2 regions of the Sporanaerobacter sp. genome follow, and region 2 is predicted to be linked to the other one. Evidence: a T-box and tRNA genes for the amino acid it is inferred to sense, from the RefSeq annotation. Region 2 holds a T-box; the other holds one or more tRNA genes.
The links. The T-box of region 2 lies ahead of serS (serine--tRNA ligase). A T-box ahead of a tRNA ligase gene usually reads a tRNA of that ligase, here a tRNA-Ser.
Positions count from the first base shown of each region.

Region 1: it encodes a tRNA-Ser, which carries the amino acid that the T-box ahead of serS (serine--tRNA ligase) is inferred to sense. The anticodon was not compared.

Region 1 covers NZ_CP181252.1:1,769,269-1,774,040, forward strand. The annotation lists rRNA gene ACFWUA_RS08640 (23S ribosomal RNA) at 1-88, shown strand, start outside; rRNA gene rrf (5S ribosomal RNA) at 179-297, shown strand; tRNA gene ACFWUA_RS08650 (tRNA-Asn) at 304-378, shown strand; tRNA gene ACFWUA_RS08655 (tRNA-Leu) at 386-475, shown strand; tRNA gene ACFWUA_RS08660 (tRNA-Met) at 488-564, shown strand; tRNA gene ACFWUA_RS08665 (tRNA-Glu) at 577-651, shown strand; tRNA gene ACFWUA_RS08670 (tRNA-Val) at 658-733, shown strand; tRNA gene ACFWUA_RS08675 (tRNA-Asp) at 788-864, shown strand; tRNA gene ACFWUA_RS08680 (tRNA-Thr) at 1,077-1,152, shown strand; tRNA gene ACFWUA_RS08685 (tRNA-Tyr) at 1,158-1,243, shown strand; tRNA gene ACFWUA_RS08690 (tRNA-Gly) at 1,249-1,322, shown strand; tRNA gene ACFWUA_RS08695 (tRNA-Arg) at 1,331-1,407, shown strand; tRNA gene ACFWUA_RS08700 (tRNA-Gln) at 1,415-1,491, shown strand; tRNA gene ACFWUA_RS08705 (tRNA-Lys) at 1,632-1,707, shown strand; tRNA gene ACFWUA_RS08710 (tRNA-Ser) at 1,711-1,801, shown strand; tRNA gene ACFWUA_RS08715 (tRNA-Ser) at 1,815-1,905, shown strand; tRNA gene ACFWUA_RS08720 (tRNA-Ile) at 1,917-1,993, shown strand; tRNA gene ACFWUA_RS08725 (tRNA-Trp) at 2,017-2,091, shown strand; tRNA gene ACFWUA_RS08730 (tRNA-Val) at 2,112-2,187, shown strand; tRNA gene ACFWUA_RS08735 (tRNA-Ile) at 2,221-2,297, shown strand; tRNA gene ACFWUA_RS08740 (tRNA-Ile) at 2,312-2,388, shown strand; tRNA gene ACFWUA_RS08745 (tRNA-Phe) at 2,399-2,474, shown strand; gene ACFWUA_RS08750 (ribonuclease H-like domain-containing protein) at 2,505-3,512, opposite strand; gene ACFWUA_RS08755 (gamma-glutamyltransferase family protein) at 3,639-4,772, shown strand, end outside.
Region 2 covers NZ_CP181252.1:951,346-956,117, forward strand. The annotation lists gene ACFWUA_RS04650 (M1 family metallopeptidase) at 1-943, opposite strand, end outside; gene serS (serine--tRNA ligase) at 1,057-2,331, opposite strand; T-box leader at 2,384-2,552, opposite strand; gene ACFWUA_RS04660 (PTS transporter subunit IIC) at 2,603-3,631, opposite strand; gene ACFWUA_RS04665 (transcription repressor NadR) at 3,699-4,220, opposite strand; gene ACFWUA_RS04670 (ATP-binding protein) at 4,222-4,772, opposite strand, start outside.

The DNA of each region.
Region 1 (4,772 bases), 820 kb from region 2:
CAAGTAGACCACTTGGTTGATAGGTCCCAGGTATAAGGGTAGCAATATCTTTAGCTAAGGGATACTAATAAGTCGAGGGCTTGACCAATTATCTTACTGTGTTAGATTTTCAAAATCAAGATTTTGAAAAAATTGCGAATGTAGTTCATTTGTAATTTACAATTGCCGAAAGGCTTTACCTGGTGATTATAGCAAGAGGGTCACACCTGTTCCCATACCGAACACAGAAGTTAAGCCTCTTTAGCTGCCGATGGTACTTGGGTGGCAACGCCCTGGGAGAGTAGGACATCGCCAGATAAATATTCCTGGGTAGCTCAATGGCGGAGCAACCGGCTGTTAACCGGTAGGTTGTGGGTTCGAGTCCCACCCCAGGAGCCAAAATATTGCCGGGGTGGCGGAACAGGCAGACGCACAGGACTTAAAATCCTGCGATCCCTAAAAGATCGTACCGGTTCGATTCCGGTTCCCGGCACCAATTAAATATCATCGCGGGATGGAGCAGTCTGGTAGCTCGTCGGGCTCATAACCCGGAGGTCGTTGGTTCAAATCCAGCTCCCGCAACCATTACAATTTGATGGCCCTATGGTCAAGCGGTTAAGACATCGCCCTTTCACGGCGGTAACCCGGGTTCGAATCCCGGTAGGGTCACCATACTTTGGGCGCATAGCTCAGCTGGGAGAGCACCTGCCTTACAAGCAGGGGGTCATAGGTTCGAGCCCTATTGCGCCCACCAAATCCAACCTAAAGGGTTGAAAGTTATAATTTAAAATTGCCGCAAGGCTAATGTGGCCTGGTAGTTCAGCTGGTTAGAATGCTAGCCTGTCACGCTAGAGGTCGAGGGTTCGAGTCCCTTCCAGGTCGCCATTTATTCTGTCTTCGACAGAAAATTACAAATGTCGGAGCCGCCTAGAATAGTATCTCAGTTTTTGAAGTTTCGATCTTAATAGTTATGCTGGTGTAGCTCAATTGGCATAAGCAGAGAACCAAAATCGTGTATTTCGATTTTGCGTGAATCGCTTAGTCGGAGCCGCCTAGAATAGTATCTCAGTTTTTGAAGTTTCGATCTTAATAGTTATGCTGGTGTAGCTCAATTGGCAGAGCAACTGACTTGTAATCAGTAGGTTGGGGGTTCAAGTCCTCTCACCAGCTCCATATTGGGAGGAGTTCCCGAGTTGGCCAAAGGGGACGGACTGTAAATCCGTTGGCTCAGCCTTCACTGGTTCGAATCCAGTCTCCTCCACCAAATATGCGGGTGTAGCTCAGTGGTAGAGCCCCAGCCTTCCAAGCTGGTTGCGAGGGTTCGATTCCCTTCACCCGCTCCAAAAGACGAGCACCTATAGCTCAGTTGGATAGAGCAACGGACTTCTAATCCGTGTGCCGGGGGTTCGAATCCTCCTAGGTGCACCATTATTGTTGGGATGTAGCCAAGCCGGTAAGGCACTAGACTTTGACTCTAGCATTCCGCAGGTTCGAGTCCTGCCATCCCAGCCATTTATACTTTGACCTATTAGCTCAATTGGCATAAGCAGAGAACCAAAATCGTGTATTTCGATTTTGTGTGAATCGCTTAGTCCGAATTGCTAATTGTTATCAAAGCAGTAAAATAAGTACTGCGATAAACTTAAAAATATGACCCATTAGCTCAGGCGGTAGAGCACCTGACTTTTAATCAGGGTGTCCGGCGTTCGAGTCGCCGATGGGTCACCATATGGAGAGGTACCGAAGCGGTCATAACGGGGCGGTCTTGAAAACCGTTAGGGTCTTCCGGCCCACGTGGGTTCGAATCCCACCCTCTCCGCCATTTGCAAATATACGGAGAAGTACTCAAGTGGCTGAAGAGGCTCCCCTGCTAAGGGAGTAGGTCCTTCACGGGGCGCGAGGGTTCAAATCCCTCCTTCTCCGCCAGTAGTTAGTTTGGGCCTTTAGCTCAGTTGGTTAGAGCGTCCGGCTCATAACCGGCAGGTCCGGGGTTCGAGTCCCTGAAGGCCCACCAAACTTTTTATTGGTCTTGGCTATAGGGGTGTAGTTCAGTGGTAGAACGTCGGTCTCCAAAACCGAATGTCGTGGGTTCGAGTCCTGCCACCCCTGCCAGCCTACATATTTAAAAATAAGGGCGCATAGCTCAGCTGGGAGAGCACCTGCCTTACAAGCAGGGGGTCATAGGTTCGAGCCCTATTGCGCCCACCAAATTCAGCACTTTAAATTGCGTGTAAGCACTAGGGGCTTGTAGCTCAGGTGGTTAGAGCGCACGCCTGATAAGCGTGAGGTCGGTGGTTCGAGTCCACCCAGGCCCACCAAATTCAATCTATAGGGGCCTTTAGCTCAGTTGGTTAGAGCGTCCGGCTCATAACCGGCAGGTCCGGGGTTCGAGTCCCTGAAGGCCCACCATCATCACTTAGCCCAGATAGCTCAGTCGGTAGAGCAGGGGACTGAAAATCCCCGTGTCGGTGGTTCGATTCCGCCTCTGGGCACCATTTATGTCAAAGGGACGTTTTGTTTGCCACCTAATAGGTGGCAAACAAAACGTCCCTTTGACACTTAAACAATTCCAAAATTATATTTTTGATATTATCTATGATGAAATTTTTTTCTATTTGAATTAACACTATATTTTCGGGAAGATTGTATATTGTATTGTCCTTTATATTTAATTTTGGCTCGAAATTTTCTAAATTTACATAAATACACTTTTTCATATTTGATAGAATACCATGCTCTATTTGAAATTGAATTCTTAGCATACCTTTTTTCTGTTCCCAGTTGAAATTATAGCTATTTCCATAGACTATTATTGGTTCTTTTGGGAACTTGTCAGTTACACAGTTTATATTTATCATGTCATTAGATATCTGAAAATTTTTCATTTTAATTTTTAAGAATTTATTCTTAATCTTTTCATGTGATATTTGAATGGTACTTTTCTCTTCAATTACATCCAATATTTTTAGAATATGAGGTAAATAGTATATATCATCATAATTGTGCTTCAAAATTAGTTTTTTGCTTTGTTCATTTTTGTTATTTATATAGTCATAGAAAAGCGAAATACATTGACCTCCAGACAATTCATCATCTCTATTTATGTTCAAGTATTTTTCAATAGATTTAAGTTTTAAATTTTCAATTTCAAATAAGTATTTGTTATCTTTCACTATTTTATATATATCAATTGATTTGGATATAGGTATCTCATAGTCAATATTATATTTTTTATATTTATGATTTAAAAAAGGTATATCAAAGGAATCACCATTAAAGTTAATGATGTAATCAGAATTTTTAAATTCAGGTATTAAAGTTTTAAGTAGCATCATTTCTTCACCTATAGATTCTAAAAGATATTGTTTTAATGTATATTTTCCATCGTCACCTGAAAGAATTCCAACCAAATAGACAGTATCATTATTTCTACTAAATCCGGTAGTTTCTATATCAAAGAAACAAATTCTTGAGTTTTTAAAATACTTTTTTAAATCTAAATTGTATTGAACATTGCTATATAAAGTATCCATTATTTATTCTCCTTTGCTTTTAACCATGATATAATAGAATAAAGATTTCATATATAAAAGATGCAATTATTATTAAATTATATATATTAATCGAGAAAAAATCAAATTGTATAGGAGGCATTTCTAGTGAATTTTGATGCATTGGTATATAGATATCCATCCAGAAGAATGGTCGTATTTGGTAAAAATGGAATGGTAGCTACAAGTCAACCATTGGCAGCTCAAGCGGGATTAGATATTTTAAAAAGAGGTGGAAATGCAATAGATGCAGCTATTGCTACGGCAGCATGTTTGACTGTAGTAGAGCCTACATCTAATGGGGTAGGTGGAGATGCATTTGCTATTGTTTGGGAAAAGGATAAAATTTACGGTCTAAACTCCAGTGGATTTTGCCCAGAAAATTTGACAATAGAGGAATTTAAAAATAGAGGATACAGTAGGATGCCAATCCATGGTTTTGCACCTATAACTGTACCGGGCATTCCTTATGCATGGAGAGAGTTATCTAAACGTTTCGGAAAGCTAAAACTTAAAGATGTATTTACACCAGCAATAAATTATGCAATGGAAGGATTTCCAGTGTCCCCTGTAGTATCGAAAAATTGGGAAAAGGAATTTAAAAAATATTTCAATGAATTGAAAGGTGAAGAATTTGATAGTTTTTTCAAAACTTTTACAACAAACGGGCGAATCCCTAAACCAGGTGAAATATGGGAAAACAAGGATTTAGGAAATACTTTGCTGGAATTGGCAGAAACAGATTGTCTTTCTTTTTATGAAGGAGATATAGCAGAAAAAATTGATAAATTTTCGAAAAAATTTGGTGGATATATAAGAAAGAAAGATTTACTCACATATAAAGCTGAATGGGTAGATCCTATTAGCGTGAACTATAGAGGCTATGATATTTGGGAATTGCCACCAAACACTCATGGAGTAGTAGTTCTCATGGCTTTAAATATTCTAAACAATTTTCAATTATCTTATGAGGAGTCATTATCATATCATGTGATTGTTGAGGCAATGAAACTTGCCTATGTAGATGGGCTAAAATACATAACAGATCCAAATAAAATGGAAATTCCCATTGAAAAATTATTGTCTAAAGAGTATGGTATGGAAAGAGCAAAATTAATCACAAAGGATGCTATTCATCCTTACTATGGAAATCCTGATTTAGGAGGAACTGTTTATCTTGCTGCAGCTGATAGTGAAGGAAATATGATAAGTTATATTCAAAGTAATTACATGGGATTTGGT
Region 2 (4,772 bases):
CTACACTATACTGTCCATACGGATATTTACCAAATATTCTATTAAAAGTTTTGATTGAATTTTCTATGGTATTGTATGCAAATTCATTTGTACTTGGATAGTCTTCTAAAAAATAGGCTTTTATTTGAGTACCCTCCACTTCTCCTTCTAAAACTTTGAATTTATCACTAGCCACCCAAGCAAAGTCCCTTATAAGTTTCCCTTCAATATCCCAAATTTTCTTATCTGCCTTAACTTTCTCTTTCAATATATTCCCACTTGATGCAATTATAATATCTTTAGGAGCTATAATTCTCACTTTATAATTACTAGTATCACTATAAAAAGGGTCCCCCAATATATAATATGGATCTGTATTCCAGCCATCTTCATCATATACGCATACTATAGGATACCAATTTCCTAAATTAAATGTATTTTCCCCATACCCAAATCTGTCTTGAGCTGGCGGAAGCTGTACTTCATATTCTAAATATATCTCTGTTTTTTCCCCTGGCTTTAGGGGAGATTTTAGTTCTATATGTAAAACAGTATCTCCCTCACTGCCTATGTCATAATCCACTTTTCTTTTATCTACTTTTAAATTTTCTATATCAATAAATCCAGGCTTAAAGCCATCTGGATAAGTCATTTTAATAGACTCAGCAAAAAATGGAGCTGTTGCTTTTGTTTTAAAAGCATTTGGGTACAAATGAATAAATATTTCTGATAATTCTACTCCAGTATTATTTACATAATTAATCCACTGCTTTCCTGAATAAGTTTTTTCTTCAGTATTTAATTCTACTTCTATTGTGTATTTATTTAAACTATCTATTTTAAGCCCATTGTAATCTTCTGTAAGCAATGTAGGATGATTTTTAGTAGTACCAATCCCACAACTAGATAAAGCCAAAGAAATGGCTAATAGAAATAAAATAAAAACAAATTTTCTTTTTCCCAAAATATCTACCCCCCTGATAAATATGACTATTCTCCAAAACTAAAAAAAACCCTTCAAAAACTTATTATGAGTCAGGAATAATAAATATTATACCTAACTCATATTCATCAAATCTATTTACTTATTTTTTCTAATCCTTTCATATAAGGTTTAAGTGCATCTGGAATAAGTATAGAGCCATCTTCCTGTTGATAATTTTCAACTAATGCTGCACAAGTTCTTCCAACTGCCAACCCAGAACCATTTAATGTATGAACATATTCAAGTTTCCCATTGTCCTTTCTTCTATATCTAATATTGGCCCTTCTAGCTTGAAAATCTTCAAAATTGCTGCAAGAAGAAATTTCTACATATCTATTGTAGCTTGGCATCCAAACTTCAATATCATAAGTCATAGCAGACGAAAAACCTAAATCTCCTGTACATAGCATGACTACTCTATAAGGAATTCCTAATCTTTTTAAAACTTCTTCAGCATCACTTGTCAACTTTTCAAGTTCATCATAAGAATTCTCAGGTTTAACAAATTTAACTAGTTCTACTTTGTCAAATTGATGATTTCTTATAAGCCCTCTTGTATCCCTGCCAGCAGAACCTGCTTCTTGTCTAAAGCATGGTGTATAGGCTGTATAAAATATAGGAAGCATTTCTTCTTCAAGTATTTCATCTCTATGAAGATTTGTCACTGGCACTTCTGCTGTAGGCACTAAAAAATAGTCTTTGCTTGGTATAGAAAAGGCATCTTCTTCAAATTTAGGTAATTGCCCAGTTCCTGTCATACTGTCTCTGTTCACCATAAAAGGTGGTGCGATTTCTACATAATCTTGATCTATGGTGTGTAAATCTAGCATAAAGTTTATAAGTGCCCTTTCAAGTAAAGCTCCTTTGTTTTTAAATATGCTAAATCTTGCTCCTGTAATTTTTGCAGCTCTTTCAAAGTCAAATATACCTAAATCTACACCCAAATCCCAATGTGCCTTAGGTTCAAAAGAAAAAGAAGTAGGTTCACCCCATTTTCTCAATTCTACATTTTCTTCATCACTTTTACCTACAATTACTTTTTCATTTGGTATGTTTGGAATTCTCAAAATAGCATCCCTAAGTTCCTTATCTATTTCCTTTACTTCTGCATCCATATCTTTTATTTTGTCAGATAAATTTCTCATTTCCAAAACTAAATCAGAGGTATCCTTTCCCTCTTTTTTCATTTTAGGAATGTCTTTAGATACTTGATTTTGCTTTGCTTTCATCTCTTCAACCTGTACAAGCAGGTTCCTTCTCTTTTCATCTAGTTCGAGAACCTTATCAATATCATATTCTCCACTTCTTTTGCCAATTTGCTCTTTTACCCAATCAGGATTGTTCCTTATCTTTTTGATATCTAACATTTTCAACCCTCCTATTCATATTTTTAAAAATAAAAAACTCTCAATCCCAATATATAGGGACGAGAGTTTGTATCCCGCGTTGCCACCCTAGTTAGCTAAAAAGCTCACTCAACAGCAATTTGCTCTGGGATGGATTCAATAAATCTCCTCACCAATTCTCACCAACCATTGGCTCTCTTAAGAGGCTAAATTTATTTACTATTTCCCATCAATGCAAAAACTATTAAAATTTAAAAGATATTATACCATAAAAAACTTTAAAATTCAAGTACTATATTTTCATGTCTCCTTCTTTTATATATCCTTTTTTCCTCATCCATTCAGAAATGATAAAAGAAATAATTCCAGGTAATATAAAATGCAACAATAAAATATATATAAATACTCTTGGACTAGAACCCATAGTATCTATAGTTGCAAACTGTCCAACCAGTCCGCTAGTTCCCATACCTGCCCCAACAGGATTTCCTTCCATTTTAAATATAGTAGTAGAAATAGGTCCAAGTATTGCTGAAGTAGCTACTGCTGGAATCCAAATCTTTGGATTTCTAATGGTATTAGGAATCTGTAACATAGAAGTACCTATCCCTTGAGCTATAAATCCACCAAAGCCATTGTCTCTATAAGAAGCTACAGCAAAACCTATCATGTGAGCAGCACATCCTACAGTACTAGCTCCTGCAGCTAGTCCACTAAGTCCTAATGATATAGCTATTGCAGCACTACTTATAGGAAGTGTAAGTGCAATTCCCATAAGAACAGATACTAGTATTCCCATAGGTATTGGTTTTAATTCTGTAGCCAAATTTATCATATTCCCTATAAGTGCCATAAGTCCACTAACTGCAGGTGCAATATAATGTCCTACTAAACCGCCTACTATTATTGTTCCAAGTGGAACCAATACTATGTCTACTTTTGTCTTTCCTTGCACAAGTTTAGAGAATTCTGCACCAAGTAGAGAAGCAACAAAAGCTCCTACTGGCTCACCAATTTTAATCATCGTATTTCCACCATCAAAATATATAGTTCCTGCACCAATAGCTCCTGTCACTATGGATGCAAAAATACCCAATGGAGATGCTCCTAAACTATAAGCAACACCAGCTCCTATAGCTGGTCCCATCATATATTGAGCAAATTGACCAAATTCAACTATAACTTGAATTTTAAAAAGAGTTCCTATTTGTTTAATAATAAGTCCGATAATTAAAGAAGAAAATAGACCTAAGGCCATTCCATTGAAAACTTTTATGAAATATTCTTTAACATTGCTTCCCTTCATCTCTTTAGTTTCCATTTTAAGCACTCCTTGAATGTATTTACAGTTGTCTTGTCACCTGTATGTACATAAATATACCACTTTATCATTCACTAATCAAGTATTTTTTATTTTTTAATTCTTCTATTATTTTTTCAAAAATTTTTTCATCCTCTATTTCTATGGAATGTATGTGAACTCCATCAGTTAGGGAAGATAAGGGCTCTGCTTTAGTGGCCTTTAAATTTTTCACAAATTCATCCACATCAAGCCTTGAACTAATCATGAGTGGACTTTTTATTTCTCCGTACAAAGGGTGTTCGACAATTACATCCAACACTTTACCTCCTGCATCTACAATAGTATATAATTCATCTTCAATTTCACTGTACCCTGAATGTTTACATACTATAGTCCTTACTACTTTTCTTTCTTCTTCATTGCCAAATATAATATATCCCTGAGGTGTTGCTACAATATCTAAGCCACTTGCCCTCAATATAGCTATGTCCTGAACTATTACTTGTCTACTAACTCCCATTTTTTTAGCTAACTCTGTTCCCTTAACTGGCTCTTTAGAACTTTTAAGTACATTAAATACTTCTTTTCTTCTTTCTTCTGAATCCATATTATTTTCCCCTTTCCCATCTCAAATCAGGTCCATAAAATTTAAGCGGTATGAACTTTTCAAGTATTCTCGAAAATACCCTATCTGTATATATATCAGATATTTCTTTTGGAGTAAGATTTGTTGAAATAATAGTTTTTTTACCTTCTATAAGTCTAGTATTTATTATATTAAATATTTCTGCATTGGTAAAAGTATTGGCAACTTCTGTTCCCAAATCATCTACAATGAGAAGATCTGTTTTAAACAACAATTCATAATCCATATCATCAAATTCCTTAGTATTTCTCCTAAACCTATGATCTTCTATTATCTCTAATATAGTAAAAGCCGTCTGATACACAACTATTTTATTGTTTTCTAGTAGAGCTTCTGCAATACAATTGCATAAAAAAGTTTTGCCAAGACCTGTTGAACCATAAAATAGCAAATTTTCCCCATTTTTCTCATCAAAATTGTTTATAAAACCTACGGAAATGTCAGAAATATATTTCATATTTTCCCTAGGTGTTAACTTTTCATCCTCAAAGGGTACATCAGGAAAAATACTTA